Linked DNA regions of Gimesia maris. The protein of the gene in region 1 interacts with the protein of each later gene in a pairwise test. Links are inferred from orthologs where the notes say so. Each region holds a gene or a part of one and is shown on either strand. Other genes may lie near its edges. The genes, in order: rsfS and GmarT_RS15520.

Region 1 (12,026 bases):
GGTCTGCCTTCAGTTCCTCTGCACGATATTTAATCGTGGCGAGGTCCGTAGTCGCATAGGTAAATGCACCATCCTGTTTCTGAACGATGAAGGGGGCTTTGAAACCATCGATAAAGACGCAGATTGCGCCCTGGCTCTCTTTGGCGAGACCCTTCTGTTTCAGGCTTTCGACGACGTCTGCCAGCATGGGGTGATAATAACTTTCCCCCAGTGCCATATCAAAGTGAATATCGAGTCGATCATAGACGTTCTGGATCGCTTCCAGGCAGGCGGGTAGGAACTGATTCCAGAGTGCAAGATTTTCAGCATCTCCGGCATGCAGATTGGCTGTTTCATCTCGTGCCTGTCGCGCGATATCAGGGAATGCGACGGCTTTGCTGTGCAGATCTTCGTTCTGTTCCAGTTCCGTCAGCTTTTCCTGCATTGATCTGACATCAGATTTTCGTTCTGCGATATCAGACTTCAGCTTCTTCTCTTGCTTCTGGATTTTTTTATCCGTCTGGTCGGCGGAACTTTCGAGCGTTTTCAGTTTCGCTTCCAGTTGCTCAATGTCGTTTTCCCGCTGAGGCAGAGTCTTTTTGGTCGCATGGTAATCTGAGAGTTGGTTCACGAGCCGATACAGTCGCGCCAGTTCGGTAACCGGGGCTTCCTCAAAAGCGGCTTCGTTCAGGAAATGCTTGTACCCGAAAATAATCATACCAAACTGGGTTCCCCAGTCGCCGATATGATTGTCGCCGACCACATCGTGTCCCAGGAATTTCAGGACGCGATAATTGGCATCGCCGATCACGGTACTTCTTAAATGTCCCACATGCATGGGCTTGGCGACATTCGGGGCAGAAAAGTCAACGACCACCTTTTGTGGCGATTCTGCAGGGACAACCCCCAGACGTTCGTCTGCCACCAGATTTTGTGTCTGAGTGTTCAACCATTCCTGCTTGAGTTTGATATTAATAAAGCCGGGGCCCGCGACTTCCAGGGGTTCGCAGAAATCGGACAGATCGACTTTTTCCACGATCTGTGTTGCCAGGTCGCGTGGTTTCAAATCGGGGATTCTGGCTGCCAGGGGCATGGCGAAATTCGCCTGGTAGTCACCAAACTTTGCATCCTGCGATGCTTTCAGCATTTCGATCACCGAAGAGGGATCATCTGTCCATTCAGTCAGGACCGGTTCAAATCGACTTCTGATTTCTGCGAGAATATTCATTATACACGCCCGGGGCAGAGATGCCGGGCTCCTTGGCTACTGGAAAGATACGGACACAGATTCTTCTACGCCCAGAATACCGACTGCGAGCTGAGATTGGTAGAAACAGCGGATCTGTCAGTGGGAATCCGTGCGGAAAGACTGCCAGTCCACTTTTTTGGCGTCAGCCCAGAGGCGTTCGAGGTCATACTGTTCCCGGGCTTCTTCTGTGAAAATATGCAGGACAATGTCCCCATAATCTCCCAGAATCCATTCACTGTCTTTACCCTCAATGTTACGACGGCGCGTGCTCTCGCGTTTCATCAGAACGCGAATTTCCTCTGCAATCGCGTTGCTCTGCCTCTGGTTGGTGGCGGTTGCAATAATGAAGTAGTCAAACAAAGGTGTAATTTTAGCGACATCCAGTACAACGATGTCTTTGCCTTTGAAGTCCTCGCAGGTTTTTGCACACAGGCAGGCACGTTCCAGGCTGGACGCACTTTCAATAGAATCAGATTGTTGAGAAGGTTCGGTGTTGATTTTGTGACCTTTAGACTGTGTCCAGTTTTACTGTAGCATCTCCGTGGCTATTTGGATCGAGTATCATCGATCGGGAGACGCTATGGTTAAATGTGACGCGCTCTAGCCTGTTTCAAATACTTAAAATAACTCAAGTGCGTATTGAATAATAAATCCGGCTATGACAACAGAAACCATACTCATCAGCTTGATCAGGATGTTCAGACTCGGGCCACTGGTGTCCTTAAAGGGGTCACCAACGGTGTCGCCGACTACTGTGGCTTTGTGCGCATCAGTTCCTTTGCCGCCATGAGCGCCTGCTTCAATGTACTTTTTCGCATTATCCCAGGCACCACCGGCATTAGCCATCATAATGGCAACTGCAAACCCGCTCGTCAAGGCACCCACCAGCAGTCCGACGACCCCGGGAACACCCAGGATGACTCCCACGACGACTGGTGAAAGCAGACCCAGCATCGCAGGCAGGATCATTTCCCGTTGCGCCGCTGCCGTACTGATTTCGACACAGGCGGCGTAATCCGGTTCGGCCTTATTCTCCATGATACCTGTAATTTCCCGGAACTGGCGACGGACTTCGTCCACCATCGCGCCTGCAGCCCGCCCCACGGCTTTCATGGTCATGGCACAGAAGACGAAGGCGACCATTACCCCAAAGAAGATCCCGACCAGTACCTTCGGGTTCAGGATGGAAAAATTATAAAACCGGGAGAAGTCGGGCACCGTTGCCGTCTTGACGTCTACGCATTCTCCCCGTTCCAGCAGTTCTGAAATATTCAGATCACGAATGATCGAACCGACTTCTGCGCTCATGATTTTTTCCCGACCTGGAGTAATCTGAGCGACATTCAAAGCAGGGAACAGCAGGAATCCCTGGTTGTTATGTTTCACTTCCAGGCCATCCCTGTCCGGAGTCCGTAAGGCAATACAGTTCGAGCTTAATTTTAGTGCGGAAGCGTTAGTCATATCATCTGAAATGGTTTCCACAATGGCTGAATGTTCGACCCATCGCTCAAAGCCGACGCGAACTTCCTCAACATACGCGGCCAGCAAGGCCAGCGCGGTCAAAGCGGCAGAACCGATGGCAAATCCTTTTCCGGTGGCAGCAGTGGTATTTCCCAGGCTGTCCAGGGCATCGGTTCGCTGTCGGACGTAGGGTTCCTGTCCGCTCATTTCCGCATTGCCACCGGCGTTGTCAGCAATAGGGCCATAAGCATCCGTTGCCAACGTCACACCCAGAGTACTCAACATTCCGACGGCAGCAATCGCGACGCCATAGAGGCCCATCGCAAAGATTTGTGAATTGGCAAAATCGAATCCGGTACAAAGTCCAAACGCCATGATGATCGCCACGCCGATCACGACAATCGGAACCCAGACGCTGTAAAAACCTTCTGCAATCCCCGCAATGATCACCGTTGCCGGTCCAGTGGAGGACTGGTCCGCGATAAAGCGGGTCGGGCGAAATTCATCACTGGTTGAGTATTCGGTCCACTTGCCGATAAGCCAGCCGGAGACCAGTCCGCAGACAATTGCGCCGAATACACCAAACAGCCTGTTACCCACCAGGAGTGGAGAATCCGCGGGTATTCCAGATGACTGAGAAGGAATGACCAGCATGATCCAGACCAAAGCCAGTGCCGCGACAATCACGCCGAATGCACTGGTGTCAATTCCCTTGGCCAGCGCTTTCAGCAGGTTCTTCTGTGAAGCTCCTTCTTCCGTTCGGACCATAAAAATTCCGGTGACGGACAGGAAGATTCCCACGCCAGCCAGGCACATCGGCAACAGCAGACACATCATCTGCATTTTAGGGTAACCATGATAGGCGGCTACACCCAGTGCACCACTGGCAAGGATCGACCCGCAATAAGATTCGTAAAGGTCGGCTCCCATACCTGCGACATCGCCGACGTTATCTCCCACGTTATCGGCGATTGTCGCCGGGTTACGGGGATCGTCTTCGGGAATGCCTGCTTCGACTTTCCCAACCAGGTCGGCACCAACGTCGGCCGCTTTGGTAAAGATACCACCGCCTACGCGAGCAAACAGTGCCTGGCTGCTGGCACCCATTCCGAAGCAGAGCATCGTGACCGTGATTTCTGCCAGAGGCATTTTCACCACCCAGTGCAGGACGCCAAACCAGAGCGTGATATCCAGCAGGCCCAGGCCGACCACCACGAGACCCATTACCGCACCACTGCGAAAAGCGACCTGTAAACCGCTGTTCAATGATTCCTTGGCAGCATGGGCGGTGCGGGCAGAGGCGAGTGTTGCGGTCCGCATTCCGAACCAGCCTGCCAGCGCAGAAAAGAAGCCTCCGGTTAAGAAGGCGAATGGCACCCAGTGCGACTGTGTTTTTAAACCAAAGGCCATGAACGCCAGCAGGGCACAGACGATGGCAAAAAAGACGGTTACAACTTTAAATTGACGATCCAGATACGCACGAGCGCCTTCGCGGACATGCTCGGCTATCTTTCGCATCGTGGGATCGCCTTCACTCTGGTTGACCATCCAGCAGAAAAAGCGAAAGGCTGTGAACAGAGCGAACATGGCACCTGCGATGGCAATGCACCAGCTGATGACGACTGTTGAGTTTTCTGCTTCGATCGCCAGATCCGTGGAAGCTTCTGCTGCCATCAGCGGGGCTGAGCATAAAAGAATGGCGAAACTAGAGGTGATGAGAGTTGAGAAAAATCGTACGGGAGTGAGTCGAGCGCGGGGATTAAACCTCATCCTTAGAGTTAACTCCAATTAATTAGCCGTTGTAAATCTTGATGTAAAACCTCAAAACCTCAATTGATTCCGGGCAACAGTCAGCACGTAACTTGTATGCTCAAAAAATACGAAACGCATCTCATTAAACGAGAGCGTCGCTTGCACAATTCTCATCATTTCGAACTGTCCTGGAGACACTAACGTCAGCCTGAAAACACGCTGGGTAAACTCAAAAAACTCTATCGGGGGAGTGTATCATCTGGGATGAAGATTGCAATAACAGTAACTTAACAAACTTCGTTTAACACAAAACTTGCTAGACTGAGTGCGCAGCGGCGAACGTGGATAGAGCTGGAAATTTCAGGGAGAGTTGAGCGCTGATCGGCTGGTTCGCTGGCTCTTTGAATCAGACGTTTTTGGCAGGAGTCTGATTGAAAACCTGGCTTGTGTCGATGACATACGCAACATCAAAGACCTGTTCGAAATCATAGATGTCAACAAAGTCTTCCAGGCGGTCGTGCTCTGTTTTTCGCATCCGGCCATGTTCAATCATCTCAAACACCATCTTGCCGAAGTCTCTGGTGGATTGAACACCCCATTGTTTGAAAACCGTGAGTGTCATTAAGCCGAATTGTTTTAAGGCGAGTTCTCGCACACCTTCCAGCAGTTCCTGTCCGGAGACATGTGCTTCTTCCTGTTCGTCTTCCTGCGTTGCCTGACGTGAGAAGATTTCCTGAGCCTGCTGGAGTGCTTCAAAAATAAAGTCGTAGGCATTGGGATGAAATTGCAACTTGGGGCGGGAAAGATTTGTGGCAGATGTCATTTTTTCACCCATTACCTGTCTAAAACGTGAATAACAGCGGCGCTGTGATTTTTCTGATTTGTGACGCACGTGATAACAACGGCTGTGTCACTTTTTGAATACTCGATTTAATGGATCTGAAGACGCTACAGTAAAACCGGATACAGTCTAGTGTTTCTAATCAGTCTGGTCGGGTCAAGACTTTCTTATAGTATAACCCGTCAGATATGGGAAATTATCGATCAGGGATTCTGGAAAATCAATCCCGAGTTACTCGATTTCGTTAATAATCAGACTCCCCCTGATACCTGATTTATTTGCCGTTACTGCTTGGCAGGGTTTTCCCCGCGTTTCTTTTTGATCACTTCCAGAATGTCTTTTTTGTGTACGATCGTTCTTTTCATGTCAGGGTAGATGACTTGTACACACTCGGAAAGGATTTCCTGGTTCGTGACTTTCGCTTCTCCCTTGCTGGTAATAATCGTCGAGCCGACAGGAGGCAGTTCCTTCTTATAGCTTTTATAGGTTTCGTATTCATAACGCAGGCAACATTTCAGGCGTCCACATCGCCCTGAGAGCTTATTGGGATCCAGTGACGTTTTCTGCAGTTTTGCCATCTTCATGGAGACGGGAGGCATTTCCGTCAGATGGGTTCCGCAGCAGACCGTTTTCCCGCAATCACCATAATCCGCCAGCAGCTTCGCTTCATCGCGCACTCCAATCTGGCGCATTTCGATTCGTGAACGATATTTTCTTGCCAGCGCTTTCACCAGCTCGCGAAAGTCAACGCGTTTTTCTGCCAGATAGTAGAAGACGACCCGCTCACCACCGAACAGGTGCTCGACGTCAACCAGCTGCATTTGCAGTTTGTGTTCGTTTACCAGTTCCTGGCATCCCAGAAATTCATTGCGTTCTTCATGGCGGTTCTGGTCCCGCTGGCGATAGTCATCATCGGTCACCAGGCGGATAATTCGTCCGGCTACCGAAGCGTCCTTCATAAATGATTTAACGCGTTCTGTTGCAGGCGACAGGACTTCTCCCCATTCATGCCCCCGGTCGCTTTTGATGATTACAGCCGCATTACGTGGTAGTTCGGGCAGACCTTTGCTGGTAAATTCTCCAATGAGTCGGGTGGAACCGTAGCGTACGATATATCCGGAAGCTTCAATATTCATAGATTATGATTTCATCGAGTTGAGATTGGATGCAGCAGCCATTGTGCAGAATAAGTCAGCAACAGCATAGGAATCAGCATGACTGCTCAGATCAGTTTATTATAGCCGGACTCGATCTGGCAATCTCTAATTAAACGCAGGAAAACACATTTATTTGAAAACCGTACACTGTTTCCCGAATCGAGCTTGCAGACGGAGCTTATTTCGTCTGGATTTCCCGCAGATCCTGGCTTAAGCTCTCGATGCATAAAGGCAGCGTTACATTCTGATTGATCTGCTCCTCTGTCTGCAGCATCCGGCTCAACAGATTTCCAATCGTTTCAATCCGGTCTTCCGTTTCACCAGGCAAACCGGCAACAAATGATTCCACATTACCGGCAGTTGGAGCAGCCTGGTAAGCGGCGGCGCACTGTAAAGACTGATGGTAGAAATCGGCACAGAATTTGATGACCCACAATGCTGTTTTTCTCTGTGCGGCTGTATTGCCTCCCACGTCATCGATAGCCTGAATCACGGATTCGGAAAATGCCTGCGGTTGAAACGGATGTCGACTGAGCAGTCTGGTGATATTGCCCCGCAGAGACTGAAGATTTTCATCCAGAAGCTGCCTCGCAATATTCAGGGAACCTGCAGACAGACGCGCGATCTCTATTGCCTGGTCCTCGGACTCTACGAGTTGCTGATCTATTAACAGAGCGGCAACGTCTTCCTGGGTCAACCGGTTGAATCGGATCAGCTGACAGCGGGAACGGATCGTAGGCAGAATGGCATCCAGTTCACTCGCAATCAGAATCATTAAATAGTTCGCAGAGGGTTCTTCCAGTGTCTTCAGCAGTGCATTGGCACTTTCAGCATTCATTTTGTCCGCATCGTCAATGATGGCAATCCGGCGGTCACCCACCATGGGACGCAGCGACATTTCATAACAGACGCCTTCCCGACCTCGATGATCATCATCGCCAATGATCAGGCTGAGAGGCAGAATGTTTTTGTCGGGGGGGCATTCTATCGAAATCAGATCGGGGTGTGTTCCCGCTGCCATCTGTTTGCAGGAGTCGCAGGTCCGACAGCAGCTTAACTCGTCCGCGGGAGTTTGAAGACAAAACAGGCATTGGGCCAGATGTAGTGCGACCCGCTTCTTACCGATACCAGCTGCGCCTGAGAACAGGAGCGCATGAGGCAGGCGGCTGCGTGACAGCGCACGATCCAGCATTTCCAGAATGGGGTGGTGGCCTCGAATGGAGTCGGTTGTCGTGCTCATCCACATCTCTTTTCAGAAATCAGTCTTCCGTGTTCCAGTCCGATTCGGTTTCAGAATCCAGTGGCTCAATCCAGCCCAGGATCATACCCGTTGTGACTTCCATTCCGGGCTGACATTCACAAGAAATAATCGTGCCGGCACAGGGGGCTTCGACGTCAAAGGTAACGCCGGGAATCAGCAGTTCGACCACTCGATCACCGGTGGCGACAGATTCCCCTGCATGTGTCAGCCACAGACTGACTTTGAGCGGCTGAGGAGAACTGTAGACCGGAGGAACAAGGATCGGTGTCGCCATTCAGGAATCTTTTCCCAGGACAGATGCCATCTCGCCGGCATTATAACTGGAACGTACAAAAGGACCGCTGGCGACCAGTTTGAAGCCCATGGCCCGGACCTGGTCTCCGACTTCGTCAAATTCTTCAGGTGGCAGGAAGCGTTCTACAGGCAGATTCTGAGGTGTCGGCTGCAGGTACTGGCCGATGGTAATCATGTCACATCCGACGGCCCGCAGATCCGCGCAGACTTCCAGCACTTCTTCCCGGGTTTCGCCCAGTCCGAGCATGATTCCACTTTTGGTAACAATTGTCGGATCTGTTTCCTTGACCTGAAGCAGCAGGTCCAGTGTTCGTTGATAAACGGCGTTACGTCGCACGCGGTGATAAAGGCGAGGCACCGTTTCCGTATTGTGGTTGAAGACATCCGGGTGAGCTTCTATCACGCGCTGGATAGCTTTGCGATCGCCGCGAAAGTCGGGGGTGAGAACTTCGATGTCAGCGTCCATCCGTGCGCGGATTGCCAGGATGCAGTTGTAAAAATGCTCTGCTCCCCCGTCGGGCAGGTCATCACGGGTGACCGAGGTAATCACAACATGCTCCAGTCCGAGTCGCACTGCCGCTTCTGCCACTCGTTCCGGTTCATCCAACTGCACGGTTTCTGTTTTCCCTTTAGCGATCGAACAGAATCCGCAAGGCCGCGTACAGACATTTCCCAGGATCATCAGTGTCGCGGTCTTGTGTGACCAGCACTCGGTTCGGTTCGGGCACTTGGCGCTTTCGCAGACCGTGACCAGTTTCAAGTCGTCGATCACATTACTGGTGAATGCCATCCCTGGTTCGGGCAAAGGCCGCTTCAGCCATTTGGGAAGTCGCTGTCGGGGTTCCGGGGTGGTGTCTGTCAGAATATTAAGGGTGGACATAAACTTTTTTCTTCACTCTTTGCAGTAAGGGGTGTCGTGTGAATATATGGGTCCGTTGGTAACCAAACTGTTGAACCAGATTCCTGACGATGCTTTCGCGGACTGAACTCATACTGGCTTCCCGCGTGAGTGTCGCAGAAAGTGAGGTCAGACGATGGTCATGCTGATTGGCATCGATCAGCCGCTGTAATTTCATATCGGGTGAGACATTAATATACAAACCATAGTAAGAAATCCAGGATTTGATCGCAGCCCCCAGAAAGGCAAACTGGCCACAACGGCCGAAAATATCTGCGGAATCGGGATGCCGCTCGGCTTCAATTCCCAGTTCCGCAGACATTTGCAACAGGGACTGTACTAAACCGTTCTGAAAGTCATCCATCCCCAGGCCGATCTGTCTTAAAGGGAGCAGGGGATACACGGCTAACTGTCCGGGGGCATGTAATAAGGCCCCTCCCCCCCGGTTCACCCAGCGGACATCCAGTTGGCTGGCCTTGAATTCCTGGCTGGAATCGGCCAGCTGCGCATGACTGCCTTCCCGGCCTACTGTAATGATGGGGGGATGCTCACACACAAACAGAGTCGCCTGATCAGTATCCTGTTGTCTGATTTCCTGCAGAGCCCGTTCCTGAAGCGCGAGAAGCGAGTCGAAGTCGACACAGCCCAGCATATAGACCTTAATTGATGTATGGCGGGGAGTTGTCTGGTTCATATCAGGGTCAGGTAAATTCATGATCCTGTCTACAGGTTCAGGGTAATCAATCTGCTGTTCGATAACGGTCAGCGACACTGTCATTTTCAGGGGTTCACTCGCGGAGTCAATCTTCAGAACGTGGAAATCCTGATTTGTCCGGGATCCGGACAGCAGATCACATTTAGAACTCCCTGATTTCCAGTTTTCCTGTTGAGAGCTGGTATTGAATGAAGAATACAAGGTGTGGGGTGTTGTAAGTGACTTGTATGAATGCGATTAGGTGCTTTCTGGTTTGTGCCGTACGCCGTCCCGGAGAATAATCGTCATAACCGGAATACCTTGCAATTCCGGTTTATTTTAAAAAATCAGCATATCTGATTCAATTCCTTGGATCCTCAGATCCGATAGAGAGAAATGGATAAAACTAATACGCCGCTTTGTAATTTATCAGACCACTCCCGCTCTCAGAGCTCTTCATGTCAAATCAAACCTCAAATCAGTTCCGATCCAGCAGTAAATTCCAATCGGTAAGGAGAAACAAAATGCGACGCGGAAAAAAGATGCTCGCGATATTTTCAACTATGGTAATGAGTGCGAGTATCGCCACCGCCGATGATCGCATACTCGAATCAAAGTCGCCCTTTGATTCGGCTTCCACTTCCCGGTCCTCCAGTCAGTATTTTTCCGGTCAGGCACCTGAGAATAATACGGGACGGATCACGATTTCGCAGCCTCGTCAGAATGCAGCTGTCAAAGAGCAGTCAGCAGAATACAGGCCGACTGACAAAGAACGTCTCTCACAGGTTCCAAATTATTACAAGGAACTGTTTGGCCAGGAACGTCCTTATCGCCGACTGGATAACAAAGCAAAAACAGAGACTCCCGCGCCAAGCCAGTCTCAGTTCCAGCAGATTGGTCATTCTGAACCACAAAGTGGAAAAAAACAGTACCACTTCGAAACATTCAATTCAAAACAGTCAGACAAGCAGAATATTGTTCATGCTGAATTTCAGCAGGGTAACCAGAAATCTGCCCAAGGCAAGATTCAGCAGGTCAGTGCAGGGAACTCACGTGAAAACCAGTTCCGTCTGCCAACGGAGTTCAGTCAATCGGCTCCACAGACTCCCAGCCTTTCCATTCCCCGGATTCCGGATCGAAAGACTGTGGAAAACAAGCATCATCTGACTTTTGGATCCGCGGCTGCTGCACCAAAAACAGAGCAACCTTCCGGAATTACAATCAGTGCGTCTCCCAGCACTCGTCGTGTGAGTGAAATCAGTGTGAAACCTGTGGGTGCCGCTTCGGATGAAGCAACTGCAAAACTGACCCATAAATGGATCAAGAAAACAGAAATTAACGTAGGTCAGGAATGTGAATTCGAACTGGAAATTAAAAACGAAGGAAAACAGGCTGCCCAGGACCTGCTGGTCGAAGCATTCTTTCCGATTTCCGTGCGGCTGACAAATGCGGAACCTCTTCCCAGTTCCAGTCGTGATCATCTGGAATGGAAATTTGAATCGCTGAAAGCCGGCGAAACGAAAGTAATCCGGATTTCAATGATTCCCAGTCAGCGGGGTGCCATTTCTGCTGTTGCCAATGTTCGCTCAACCAGTGCTCTGGCTGAATCGTTCATGGTAGCAGAACCCATGCTGCAGGTTGCCGTCAAAGGTCCAACCAATGTAATGATCGGTGAACCCGCTTCTCAATCTGTCACCATCTCCAACCCGGGGACTGGTACATTGCACAATGTTGTGCTCGAAGCTGAAATTCCCAAGGGACTGGAACATGTGACCGCAGAATATCTGCAGATGCAGGTGGGATCACTCAATCCTGGTGAATCGCGAACCATTCGACTGGCTTTAGCCGCCGTGATGGGTGGTGAGCAGGTCGTGAACGTCCAGGCAAAAGCCGAAGGTGGTCTGGTTCAGGCGACACAGGCTCGTGTAAATGTTATCGCTCCGAAAGTTCAGGTTGCCATCGATGGTCCCGGACTTCGCTACAAAGGTCGCAGTGCTCAGTACGTCATCACGACACTCAACGATGGTGCTGCTGCTACGAATAATGTTCGCGTCTTGCACAAAATTCCTGAAGGATTTGAATTCGTCAATGCCGATCACGGTGGACAGTTCAATCCGGAAGATTCTACGATCAGCTGGTTTCTTGGTCGGATGGAACCAGGTCAAACTGCCAGTGTGAACCTGGAGTTAAAAACCAAAACCATCGGTAACTATGTGCATCACGTACGAGCCATTTCTGAACACAACGTAAAATCAGACGCTCAGATTCAGACACGAATTGAAGGAACTGCCCAGCTGGTTCTGGAAATCGCTGACCTGGACGATCCTGTCGAAATCGGTAAAGAAACCGGTTACAAGGTGGTTGTTAAGAATGATGGTAGTAAGTCAGCACAGAATGTTTCGGTCTCCTGCGAACTGCCTCCTGGTGTGGAACTGATTAC
Region 2 (12,086 bases), 1.4 Mb from region 1 along the record:
GCGTCAAAAGCAAAGCGATCGAAGATATCTCCTGGCTGGATGCAGAAAAAGAATATGCATTAGGAGTACACCGGGGAAAACTGGTTTGTCGCAATCCGAAAGGGAAAAAATTAAGTGCCGTGCCCAAGTGGCTCAAAGAAACAGAACTGGCCGAGCAGCTTTTGGCGCTGTGCGAGTGGCTGGCCGATCATGAAATGGAATGTCAACACCGCATCGAAACCTGGATGCTGCGATCACTGCCGGTACCCCGCGATGCGGTAGAAGCAGTCTGGGCTGACCCTGTCTGGTCCGACGCATTACGCAATATGGTCGTGACCCCACTGGATGCCAAGGGCAAGGCGAATACTGAGCAGACCGGGCTGCTGCGAGATGTGGTGGCGAAAAAGGGAATAGGCGTTGTCGACCGCGACGGTGAAACCCAATGGATCAAAGCTGCCCAGATTTTGATTCCGCATCCGATTCTGATTGATGGTCTGGAAGATTTACGCGAAATTTCCGTTGATCTCAAATTTTCACAGGCGATCAATCAACTGTTCCGCACCGTCTTTTCTGCGACCGCAGCACAACAGGATCTAACACGCATCACGGATTTTCAGGGGGGGCGATTCGCGCAACTCAATTTTGTAACGTCCCTTTGTAAACGCCTGGGAAATCCGGTGAGAGGTGGTTATGCCTGCAACAAAATCTGGGAGAACTCCATCCCGCTGGAAGCGCGGTTCTGGGTGGGAGACGAATATCCCGAGTCGGAAACATCTACGGGAGAATTGATTTTCGTGAACGAGGAACAGGTTCCGCAGAAGATAGAGGATGTGGGACCGGTGACCTTCAGCGAAGGGATGCTGATGGCTTCACAAATTTACGCCAAGCGTCAGGTTGAGAAAGAAGAAATTGACAACTCATGAGTACGACAACCATTAAATTAGCCGCTGGGGGACTTCTGCCGATAAAAACCAAGGCAGATGAGGTGACCACAGAATCGATTGTTGCGCGCAGCTATCAGCATCCGGCACTCAATGGTCGACCTGTCATCCGACTGGCGTCTGAGCGACTGGGTGAAGCGGAAGATCTGGCGATGGATTTTCTGGGCTTTGAACCACCGGAGATTTCTCAGGCAGTGGGAGTGCAGCAGCGAGGGAGCCTGGGATTCGCGGCCTGGGCATTGATCAATGATCCGGAGAATGCCCGGTTTGCTCTGGACCTGGTCAAACAGATGAAGGGGACGGCTCGCAGGGCAAAATCCAAACCGGGACATGCCTGGGATGCGTATGTGGAAATTGCCCGGGAACTGGGGCGTTCTGCCCGACATTTTCTACCTCCTTACTGGGAAGAGGTAGGGAGAACCTATAAAGATCTCGGTAATCAGACCTATGCCGCGCGGTCTTTAAATAAGTCTCTGGAAGCAGAACGCGTGCATGCTCTGGAATCAGATCGGGAGCGCCGCCGCGATGTCGTTTTAGAGTTTGTACTTTCCGGCTGCCTGGCGGGAAAAGCGTTGTCTGAATATTCGCAGGATCTCTCAGACCAGTACCCTGCAGAAGAGGCCTTTCAGATCTTTCAGGATTTATGTGTGCGACGAACGCGTGGCGGAATGGCGCCGTGGGCGAATCTGCCGAAAGATTTTATCAAGCTGGCGAAAGCCGCTGATTTGGATGTCGATACGGAACTGGAGCAGTGGCTGGAAGAGATTGTTGAAGCCCCTGCTATGGGCCGGGCTTCGATGCAGTTCTGGAAGTCCTGCAGTAAGCATAGTCAACGGATCGTAGCGCGGAAACCTGCATTTGCCATTGCACTTTTGCAGCAGACCAAGCCGGAAGCCGATCGCTATTATGAAAGTAAAACGGATGTCTGGCTGGAACTGCTGGAACAATGGGGCGTACTTGAATTTCTCTGGGAAGATCAATATCAGGGGGCACCACCACTGGGCGAGCCAATCGCGATCTGGCTGGGGCGGCTGATTGGGGAACAGGTACCCGCATCGAATCAAATCCTGGAGATGTTCAGAAAACTGATACCTCGTTTAAATCAGGAACAGACTCCTTTACCTTTGCAGGTAAGCGGCCGCTATCGGGGTCGCAGTATTGATGTGGACCTGCTCGAAGCGGCTCTGGCGAATGGGATTCCCGTCGCAGATCCTGTGGGAGGTTGTTCCATTTCCTTTCTGGGCTGGCTTGAGATCGATAATGCACACGAATTTCGAAATCAGGATATTGTGTATGCCGGTCAAGATGAGCGGTTTCGCGCTGTCATTCTGAACGATCTGGATTCTGCTCTCATACCACGCCCGGGGGAGCGGGTGCTGGGGGGATATCGAATCACCGCCGAACACCAGTTCTTTCCCCAGGCAGCCGGCGACCGTCCGGGAATTCTGGGATTGTGGCGCGAACACACGTCAGAAATGATTGATCAGTTGGAACAGAGTGGACTGGCCAGCTTTATCGATATCAGCGTCCGGCTGCAAAAGACCCTGTGGCCGGATACGTTAAGACTGTTTCCCGATCTGTCCAAACGTCTTGCCGATTTTGATCCGACAGAAGTCATTCAAAAGACCCTGCAGGCAGGAGTGATTGATGAGTATGGTCTGCCTGCATTGGAACAGGTGATCGAAGAAAATCAACTCAAACTGGAACTCGATTCGTATCGAGTCCATTGTTGCTCATTGACTTTTCCTGCCATCGTTTTGAATGACAGCACTCATGCTTATGTGATCTCAGGTGACGGGAGAATCAAAAAGCACGAACTACGGATTCCTGCCAACTGCCACGTTCAAGGAATAGAGGTGGTTGGCGAAGATCTGGCGGTTGGCTACCGGGATACATCCTGGTCAGATTATTTTTACTGGTCGAGCAACCCCGAAAAAACGTACTCCATCAACTTTTCACTGGGTAATCCCCGAGAACATCTTTCGGTTCAGATGCCGGATGGTGGTGCGTTTCGGGGAAATCGAATCGTTCATGCGGGAGACAAGCAACCTCCGATGGGAATGCGGTTTTTCCACGATGGTGATCGGTTCTGGCGGTTCACGCAGGAGTTCGATTATGAAACGAGTGAATACCAGTCGAAGTTGCTGGAAGTCAATCCGGAGACAGGTGCTGAAATTCGCGCGAGTCTGCCGGCCTGGTTTGAAACAGAGAATAAGGAAAAGACAGAGTACTTGTTCTCGGAGTTGCTGCCCGCTCCTGTGGGAACTGAGCACACGCCTTTGGGCACGCAGGGTGGTATGCTGGGCTGGAAAGCAGTCCAACGCAGTGATGGTACTTATTACGGAGAAGGGATTGATGGCCGTCGCTGGGATCAACCTTTGATCGATGGTCATAACGGCACTCAGGCTCCTATTGGATTATTAAAACAGCCGGGAGGTGACGCGTTTCTACCTGTGTCTGCGCAAGGTGACACTCGCGGTGGAGCCTGTTGTGTGTGGGATCCGACAGGCACAACAGTGGTTGCGCGCCTGCAGCCCTTTCATTTTGGGTTTGCCGCCGGTCAGAGTGTGCTGCTGCCGATCACGTTCTGGCATTTGATGCAGCCTCGACATATGGCTTCTTCGCGTAAATTACGTCAAACCAGTCTGGATCAGTGTAAAAAACTCCTGCAGGCGGTCAATCTGGATCTGGATCAAATTAAAAAAGAGCTGAAACAGAAAAATAAAAAAGAAATCCAAGTTGAAGAACTCCAGTTTCCACAGCTGCATTCTGAGTTAACAAAATGGCTGCCTGAGGCACCGGAGCGGTTACTGACCGGAGTGGCAGGCAACATTGCCCAGGCTGCGATGAATATCAAAGCTTTTCAAGATAATCTGACAGACCTGATTGAGAGTTCAGAAAAGGAAGATTTCGGCTCAACTGCTAAAGAGGATCAGGCGATTGAAGCGGCTGGTATTTCCTGGAATCTGCCTCGCACTAATTATTATGGTCTCCACCAGGAGGGGGCTTCGCTGAAAAAGCATTTGAGTGCCGTGGCGGCATTTCTGAAGGGAGAGTCAACGGGGAGCGATCTCCCCGGTTGTCCAGTGATCTGGTTCACCTTATTAAATGACTTAGCTTTACAAAGTTGGCGCGCCTACTGGCGGGCGGCTGCCTCAAATCTGGAATCAAAAGAGAATGTTGAGATTCTCTGGATTGAATTTCTTGAATTCTGGAATGAGCTGAATCTGGCCTCGCTGCCGGGCAAATTCAGTATCATGCAAGGTTGTCCTGCCAAAGCAAAGCTGAAACAGTATGGCGGTTATGATGTTGACGTCGAGGGGGGCGCGTCCTACACACTGGAAAAGGGGAAAGACCAGTTTATCGTCCTGGAATGTTTACGCTATAACGAAATGCCTTATGAAATTCTGCGTTACTCGACAGCCAGGACTCCCGGCAAACCTCCTGGAATGAAAGTGGAGAATATCCGTGACTTGAAACCGGATCTCGGTTTCGAAGAAACAGCTGAATTCATCCAAGCCGCACGAAAACAAGAAGGGCTCGCATTACCTTCCAGTTCGGAATTAAAAACGATTGCCGAGCGACTGGGGGTGACACCCGCGGAAATTGCTTTGATCTGGCTGGCAGGCTTGAAGATGGACGCGTATGCGAATAATTTCATGCCTTCCGAGATCCGCAAAGCTTTGGGATTGAAAGTCACGGAAGTCAGCGCTGCCAAACAGTCATTGCAAAACATGAACCAGGATCTGTTCAACCAGCTTTGCCGGTCCCTGGTCGCCTGTAACGCTGCCGCGCCCTTTGCGGAAGATCATACAGAAGCTTTTGATTCGCTGATCGAGACCTGGGAAACCAGTATGCCCCGGCGTTTACCCCTGGATGCCGGACTGCAGAAACAGCTTTCCGCACTGGCAAAAGCGTCGACTTGGCAGCGTGTCAGCCACGAGCAACTGCTCAGTCTGGCTGCTGATCCCGGGAGAGATCCATTGCTGCAGCTACTGGAGATGCGTATCGAATATACGGAAGACGGGAATGTTCCAGACCTGGATGTCTTCGCAAAGAAACGGCAGATCACGATCACACCTGATATGCTCAAATCGATTACTCAGCTGGTTGGTCTGGTGCATTACTTCACACCAACGGGTCATGCAGCACGCGGCATGATGCCTCCCTTGATCAAGCAGGTTCACAAGTTATTAAACAGTCCTAAAACGTTGATTCCGTTACGTGTTATTTATCTGCACAATCATGACGAGAAGAGAAAAATACCGACTCCCCAGGAGTGGCTGAATCAGAATCTGGGAAAAGGGAAAAAAGATAAAAAATATCCAATTTACAGATATGATGATGAATTGATTTCCGCCGCGTCCTGTGATGCGATTCATCAGGTGCTGACTGCCTTTCACCCTCCTGCGCTCAGCAGCTCTGCTGAGATGAACCGACTGCTCGCAATCGAAAACCAGATAATACAGGATGAATATTATTCAGGCCTGCAGTACAGTCTGCAGACTGTGGTTCTCTTACTGAGCCCGGGCTTTAAAAAATTGGAAAAGTCAATTCTCGCTTCCGGATATGAAGCGGACCAGTGGCTGCAGAATCCACTGTTGACAGCTCCTGATGTTGTGGCAGAGATTCAGAAGAAATATAAGATTTCAGAAGACGCCGCCGTTTTGTATGCTCAACTGCTCGCACTCCCCGATCCTTCGACGGTGAATCTGCGGACCTGGAATGGCTGGAAGCTGGCCCTGATCAAAAATGCAGCAGCGGAACTGATCGACAAGGAACTCGTACTGGAAGCCAAACGGGCTCGAGCAGGGCGAAACATCTTCCTGCCCGGTGAATGGACCGAATTGAAAGCTCCCTTGCTGCCTCTGGAAACCTGGAAGATCGAGCATCTGGTTGAACCGGATCTGGAGTATCCGGTACCATTTCCTGTTGGCGTCCCGCTGGTATTGAGGCCTTTTGAAGAATTATTTACTGCAGCCTGGCAGCGAGTAAAAGACGGTGATGAGCCGCGTTACGAAGAAGTGAAACGGAACCGAAAGAAAAAATAACCATGGCAAAGAAAAAAGCAGTCAGGAAGTCTGACCGTGATCAGTCTGCGGAAGCGTCACCGATGACAGATACAGCACACAGGCAACAGGCGCCCGCGGAAGAAAAATATGCAGCACAGCTGACGTTTCTGTCTGCGATTGATACTTCTCCCCGACCTGCCGGCTGGCAGCTCTCACCGGAGCGGGTCGTCGATTTTCTATGTGGTACGGATGGGGAATCGATTCGCGCCCCGGCTGCAGCCAAACTCCCCGCTGATTTCCACAGGTCAATGAAGCTGGAAGCGAAATTTGTCGGTCCACGATCTCTGGTAGAACGTTGTGTGGTCACACTGGCAGGCGAACGGGGACTGTTACTCGTCGGGCAGCCAGGTACGGCAAAAAGCATGCTGGGGGAACTGCTGTCGGCAGCGATCAGCGGAACCAGCGCCCTGACGATTCAGGGGACAGCGGGGGCGAGTGAAGATCATCTGCGATACGGCTGGAACTATGCGATGTTACTCGACCAGGGGCCACGACCAGAGGCACTTGTTCCTTCACCTGTGCTCACGGGGATGAAACAGGGGGCACTCGTGCGAATCGAAGAAATAACCCGCTGTCTACCTGAAGTGCAGGATGCGCTGATCAGCATTCTCAGCGAACGCCGCCTGATGATTCCCGAGCTCAGTGGAGAGGCCGGCAGTGTATTTGCCGCTCCGGGTTTTAATCTCATCGCGACCGCCAACCTGCGTGATCGGGGGGTGTCCGAAATGTCGGCAGCCTTGAAACGCCGGTTCAATTTTGAAACAGTGATGCCGATTTCAGATCCGCAGCAGGAAGTTCAGCTGGTAGGTGATCGGTCCAGAGCGGTCCTGCAGGAGTCCGGAATAACCCCAGAAGTGGATCAGCGGTTGCTGGAGATACTGGTGACGACATTTCGTGACCTGCGGGACGGACGAACGGATGAAGGCTGGTCGGTGGAACGACCGGCAGCTGTGATGAGCACAGCCGAGGCAGTGACCGTTGCTGCGGCCATCACACGACAAGGTGCGTTCTTTGCTTCGCAGAAAGATCCCGTCTCGCTGGTTCCCGGATATCTGCTGGGGGTGGTCTTCAAAGATAATTCGGATGATCGGGACCGACTGCTGGCGTACTGGGACGGCCCGGTTCGCAGGCGTAGTGAGAGTGACTCGCTCTGGAAGCGGATGTATGATCTGCGGCACGTACTGGAAGATGCGGAGTTGGAGATCTAGACTTTGTTCAAGTTTATAAACCGACTCCGGGGCCATTAGTACGGATATCATAGTATGAAAGTCGCAATGGATCATGGGGAGGCACACCAGATTGGACCGGGTTTGAACGAAGGGAGAACACAAAAATTCAATGCGAAGTGCACCACCCGACAGGGATGACCTGCCAGAAGATGTTCTCAAGCAGATGGCCGATTGTACGACCCCGTGGCTGATTGGGGTCCGACACCATTCTGCTGCGCTGGCACGGGGGCTGCCCTTTCTGCTGGACCAGTATCAGCCTGAAGCAATCCTGTTGGAGATGCCACCCGATTTTCAACGCTGGCTGCATTACCTGGGGCTGCCAGAACTGGAAGCGCCTGTCGCGCTGGCTGCCTGTGGTGATGCGAAGCTGTTGTCCTTTTATCCGCTGGCGGATTTTTCCCCGGAACTGGCAGCCATACGCTGGGCTGATCGGCATGATGTTTCGGTGACTTTGTGTGATCTGGATCTGACTTCGATGGCCTTGCTTGACTCGCAGGAAATTCCGGATGAGAACCAGTCAATAGGTACCAGCTGGCTGGAGAGACTGCTGGCCAAAACGGGGGTTCGCGACACCGGGGAACTGTGGGATAAAATGGTGGAGACGCCCGCTGTCGGTTCCTCACCGGAGTCAATTCGCCGGGCGGCTTTGCAGTTTGGCTGGATGATCCGGCATTCATCCGGGGGGCCCTCTTTTCATGATGTACATCGCGAAGCGGCGATGCGCGCTGCAATCCAGTCTGCTCCCACCCGTACCGCGGTGATCGTCGGGGCGTTTCATGCGGCAGCGCTCTTGCCCGAACCTGTTCTCTGGTCAGCGCCTGCTCCCCTGAAGCAGCAGGCAGCAGGATCCCCACCAAAGACGCTGGATACTTCGCTGATACCTTATTCTTTTACCCAACTCGATCAGCGAAGCGGCTATCCTGCCGGGATTATGGATCCGGTCTGGCAGCAGAGTATGTTGCAGGTGGAAACGGTAGCAGCAGGTAATGAACTGGTCGTCGATCTGGCAGTGAAGCTTTGCCGCGAGCTTCGACAGGCAGGACATGTGGCAGGTACCCCGGATGCGATGGAAGTCGTACGCTTCGCTCGTGATTTATCACAGCTGCGGGGGTATCAGGTTCCGGGGCGAGCGGAATTTCTGGAAGCGGTCGAAACTGCTCTGGTGCAGGGAGAACTGCTGGGACGGGGGCGGGCTGTAGCGGCGGCGGCACAGACGGTATTAGTCGGATCGAAAACAGGGCAACTGCCCGCAGGGACACCACGCAGCGGTCTGGCATTACAGATTGAAGCCGCCATCAAGCGATTGAAGCTGCCGGGCCCTGATTCTGTGAGTCATGAGCCTCGCGAGCTGCGACTTGATCCGCTGCGTTCTCCCCTGGATCGTGCCCGCGCGGTTGTCTTGCGTCGTTTATGTCTACTCAACCTGTCTTATGCCCAGCGAAAGGATTCGGCACAAACCGGACACCGGGAAAACCTGACCGAAGTCTGGCGCGTGCAATGGACTCATGCGACTGCTGCAACGGTCGAGGCCTCCGGAATCAATGGGGCAACCCTCGATCAGGCCTGCCAGGCGTTCATTCAACGGATTCAGCATCAGGCTGCAGACGGGGTTGAAAGTGAGACACAGCATCCGGCAACCCTGCTGGCACGTCTGAATGTTGCCGCCGAATGCGGACTGGGTAACATTACGAAATCACTACTGTTAGAGTTGCAGGCAACGTTCATGCAGGCTGCCTCACCTTCACAACTCATAGAAGCCGCCTCACTCCTGCAGCGCATTTCTGCCGGTCATATCTCTGGTTTACCACTGGATGCGGAGGATGCCGTGCCTCCGGATGTTGAACTGTTTCAGGTGCAGCCAGAGTTGTTGAAACTGCGACCACTGGTAGAAACGGCGCTCTCACATTTAAAAGGGCTGCTTGGTTCTACTGACCCCGCCGATGTCATCCTGCTGACTGATCTGGCGGCAATGATTACAGGTGAACTCTCTGGCAGCGTGGCCGGGAATCAGGAACTGTCCTCACTGCTTCCTGCCTTACGGGATCAGCTATCACGGCTGAGCAGGCAAGGATCACCGCTGATGCAGGGCGCTGCCTGGGGGGCACAGGTTGCAGCAGATCTGATTGCGGCTGATGTCTTCCAGGCCTGTCTGGCAGGCTGGTATGATGCGGCGAGCACACATGAAGGACGAACGAAAGTCAGTTTGAGGCTGAATGGCCTGCTGGTGCCACTGCTGCCGCTGGTATCAGTTGATCCGGTCTGGCTGTCCGGATTGGCAGAGCGCTTGGGTGATTCAGCAGATGACGAATTTCTGGTGCGCCTGCCAGCGCTGCGGAAAGGTTTTCTTTCGATTTCGCCAGCTGACCGAGTCCGCTTGTTGAGGGATCGTCTGCTCATTTTAGAACCGGATGGCCCGAGAGGCTCACATCTGCATCATCTGGAAAATCCGGAACGTCTGGCTCAGTCACTGGTTGCCGATCGCAAAGGCCGTGAAGCAATTGCGAATTTATTTCCGGATTTTCCATTGCGACAGTTAAATATAAAAGATCCCTTTGCGAAACCGATACGAGTGGCCGAAGCTCCTGGAGAGATTCCACTGGCTGATCGCTGGCGGCTGATATTAGGTGTGAAAGGCTGCTCGACTCCGAAGAGTCAGCAGGTGGCAGGGACCCTGGATCAACTGTATGGCGGTTCGGAGCGAGAGGGCCGTGGTCTTCAGGGAGATCTGGCATCTGATCGGGGAGGGACTGAAGCTGCAGCGCCTTCCGTCCGGGAGTGGATTTCTGATGTCGAAAGGTTATTCGGTAAAGATGTTTGCGAAGAAGTTCTGGGTGAGGCTGCTGTCAATGGTCGTGCCGCGGTTTTGGAGCACCTGAATCATGCCACGGTGAGACCTTCTGTCGAACTGTTGGAGCAGGTGCTCTCATTACGCGGCGCACTTTCAGAACGTGAACTGGGTCTGTTGCGGAAACTTGCCCGGAACATTACCGAGCGGATGGCAAAACAGCTGGCGAATCGTCTGAGACCTGCTTTGCATGGATTGAGTATCGCCCGTCCGACGCGTCGTCGCAGTCCGCGTCTGGATTTCGCCAGAACATTGAATTCCAATTTGCATACCGCCTATCGCAAAAGTGATGGCCGGATCTCGATTGCTCCGACGCGTCTGGTTTATCGTCTGCCCGCCAAAAGGCAGATGGACTGGCATCTGATATTTGTGGTGGATGTTTCCGGATCAATGGAAGCTTCTGTGATATACAGTTCCATGATGGCCGCGATATTTTCAGCTTTACCGGCCATCGATGTCAAGTTTTTTGCCTTCAGTACACAGGTGATTGATTTTACCGGCAGGGTAGAGGATCCATTGTCGCTTCTGATGGAAATTCAGATCGGGGGAGGGACGCATATTGGCCTGGGGCTGCGGGCGGCGCGCGAGTCGATTACAAATCCGTCCCGGACGCTGGTGGTACTTGTGACCGATTTTGAAGAAGGTGTGTCGGTGCCGGAGTTGTTGTCTGAGGTGGTCATGCTGTCCAGTTCCGGTGCAAAGCTCATCGGATTGGCGGCTCTGAATGACGAGGCGAAGCCCCGTTATCATGCGGGAACAGCCGCGGCAGTGGTGCAGGCGGGAATGCCTGTCGCAGCCGTCAGCCCGGAACGACTGGCGGAGTGGGTGGGTGATCAGATCCGCGGAGGGACAGCATGACCAAACCCCCGCGCCCCACGGTTTCTCCCAACGTCGTTGCTGCGATCATTGATGCAACGCCGGACCGGGTCCGAAGACGCCTGGATCGAAATCCCCAAGCCGCGAAGGAATGGCGATGGCAGTGGGCACAGACCACCTGGCAGGTGGAAGCTGGTAACGAAACGGTAGTCTTCTCTGGAACTCACCTGGAAACTATCGATCAGATGGTCTGCTCCTGTCTGCTGGCACCCCATTGTTTTCATATTGCCGCCTGCCTGACCAGTCTGGATGTGGTTTTACCTGATGCGGTTTCTGCGGAGAGTGCGGAGTCTTTCGAAGAGCAGGGGGAGGTCGTAGAAACGGAGCTCAGTCCCGGGCAACGGCAGGCTGCCTCAGAATTCGTGCGGGCCCTCACTCGGATTCTGGAAGCTGGTGTGACCAATACCGGCGTGCTGCTGCAGTCACAGTTATTACGATCGGTACATCAGTGCCGCGCCGAAGGTCTGCACCGCGCTGCCGTCACCGGGTTAAGGATTATGTCCGGCACTCTGGAATTCCGTAAGCGTTCACCCGAGTCTGATCCGTTACAACTGGCATTGGATATTGCAGACGCATTAGAAACAACACGGCGGTTGCTGGATGAAAAATCGGTTGCCCCATATTGGGTGGGAACCTCGCGTCGTGCGCAATTTCCGGTTGAACCCGGGAAATTACAGGGCCTGCTGGCCGAACCTGTGCTGACTCGCAGTGGCTTTGCGGGGGCGACTGTACTGTTTCTGGGGGGAGATAGTCGTTTTTATTCTGTTGGTGAGGTCAGACCCGGTGATGAGCAACTGGCGCGGGACGCCTATCGGGGCGGAGTTGAAATGGGCTCATTGATCCAGCCCGCACACAAACTGGCACGCAGTCTTTATGTGGGGACCGGACTCACGGCATCACTACAGGGACGACTGGGACGCGGAAAAAAAGTGAAGATCATTGAACAGGGGACAGCGTCCTGGCAGAGTCGGGATGTCCAGGCTCTGTTTCAGCGACCAGTGCTTGATCAGTGGAATGGCGTCTTCCAGAGAGCCGTACTGCCTGAAGTAGAGCAACCTGCCGGCTGGGATCTGGTTTTCCTCACAGGTAGCGTACAGGGGGCGTATGGTTCTGCGCTTCTGTTTCAGCTTACTGAGAACGGTGC

What was found.
Region 2: the proteins of rsfS (region 1) and GmarT_RS15520 interact in binary tests that used the Escherichia coli proteins (3 or more experiments, as listed by UniProt). The link is inferred for Gimesia maris from one-to-one orthologs.

What each region holds. Positions count from the first base shown.
Region 1 is NZ_CP042910.1:5,612,665-5,624,690, reverse strand. Bases 1-2,893 are described here. They hold rsfS (ribosome silencing factor), read right to left. Parts: upstream 1,676-2,893; coding sequence 1,325-1,675; downstream 1-1,324. Other genes in these bases: GmarT_RS20880 (sodium-translocating pyrophosphatase), read right to left, coding at 1,847-2,893; argS (arginine--tRNA ligase), read right to left, coding at 1-1,207. In the rest of the region: more of GmarT_RS20880, read right to left, coding at 2,894-4,363; GmarT_RS20875 (Minf_1886 family protein), read right to left, coding at 4,848-5,264; GmarT_RS20870 (PSP1 domain-containing protein), read right to left, coding at 5,567-6,418; holB (DNA polymerase III subunit delta'), read right to left, coding at 6,618-7,679; GmarT_RS20860 (lipoyl domain-containing protein), read right to left, coding at 7,699-7,974; lipA (lipoyl synthase), read right to left, coding at 7,975-8,874; GmarT_RS20850 (lipoyl(octanoyl) transferase LipB), read right to left, coding at 8,861-9,664; GmarT_RS20845 (COG1361 family protein), read left to right, coding at 10,111-12,026. UniProt on the Escherichia coli protein: Functions as a ribosomal silencing factor. Interacts with ribosomal protein uL14 (rplN), blocking formation of intersubunit bridge B8.
Region 2 is NZ_CP042910.1:4,209,570-4,221,655, reverse strand. What follows is about bases 5,134-8,086. They hold GmarT_RS15520 (ATP-binding protein), read left to right. Parts: upstream 5,134-5,973; coding sequence 5,974-7,200; downstream 7,201-8,086. Other genes in these bases: GmarT_RS15515 (DUF5682 family protein), read left to right, coding at 7,331-8,086; GmarT_RS15525 (hypothetical protein), read left to right, coding at 5,134-5,971. Outside these bases: GmarT_RS15530 (DUF4132 domain-containing protein), read left to right, coding at 1-902; more of GmarT_RS15525, read left to right, coding at 899-5,133; more of GmarT_RS15515, read left to right, coding at 8,087-10,924; GmarT_RS15510 (hypothetical protein), read left to right, coding at 10,921-12,086.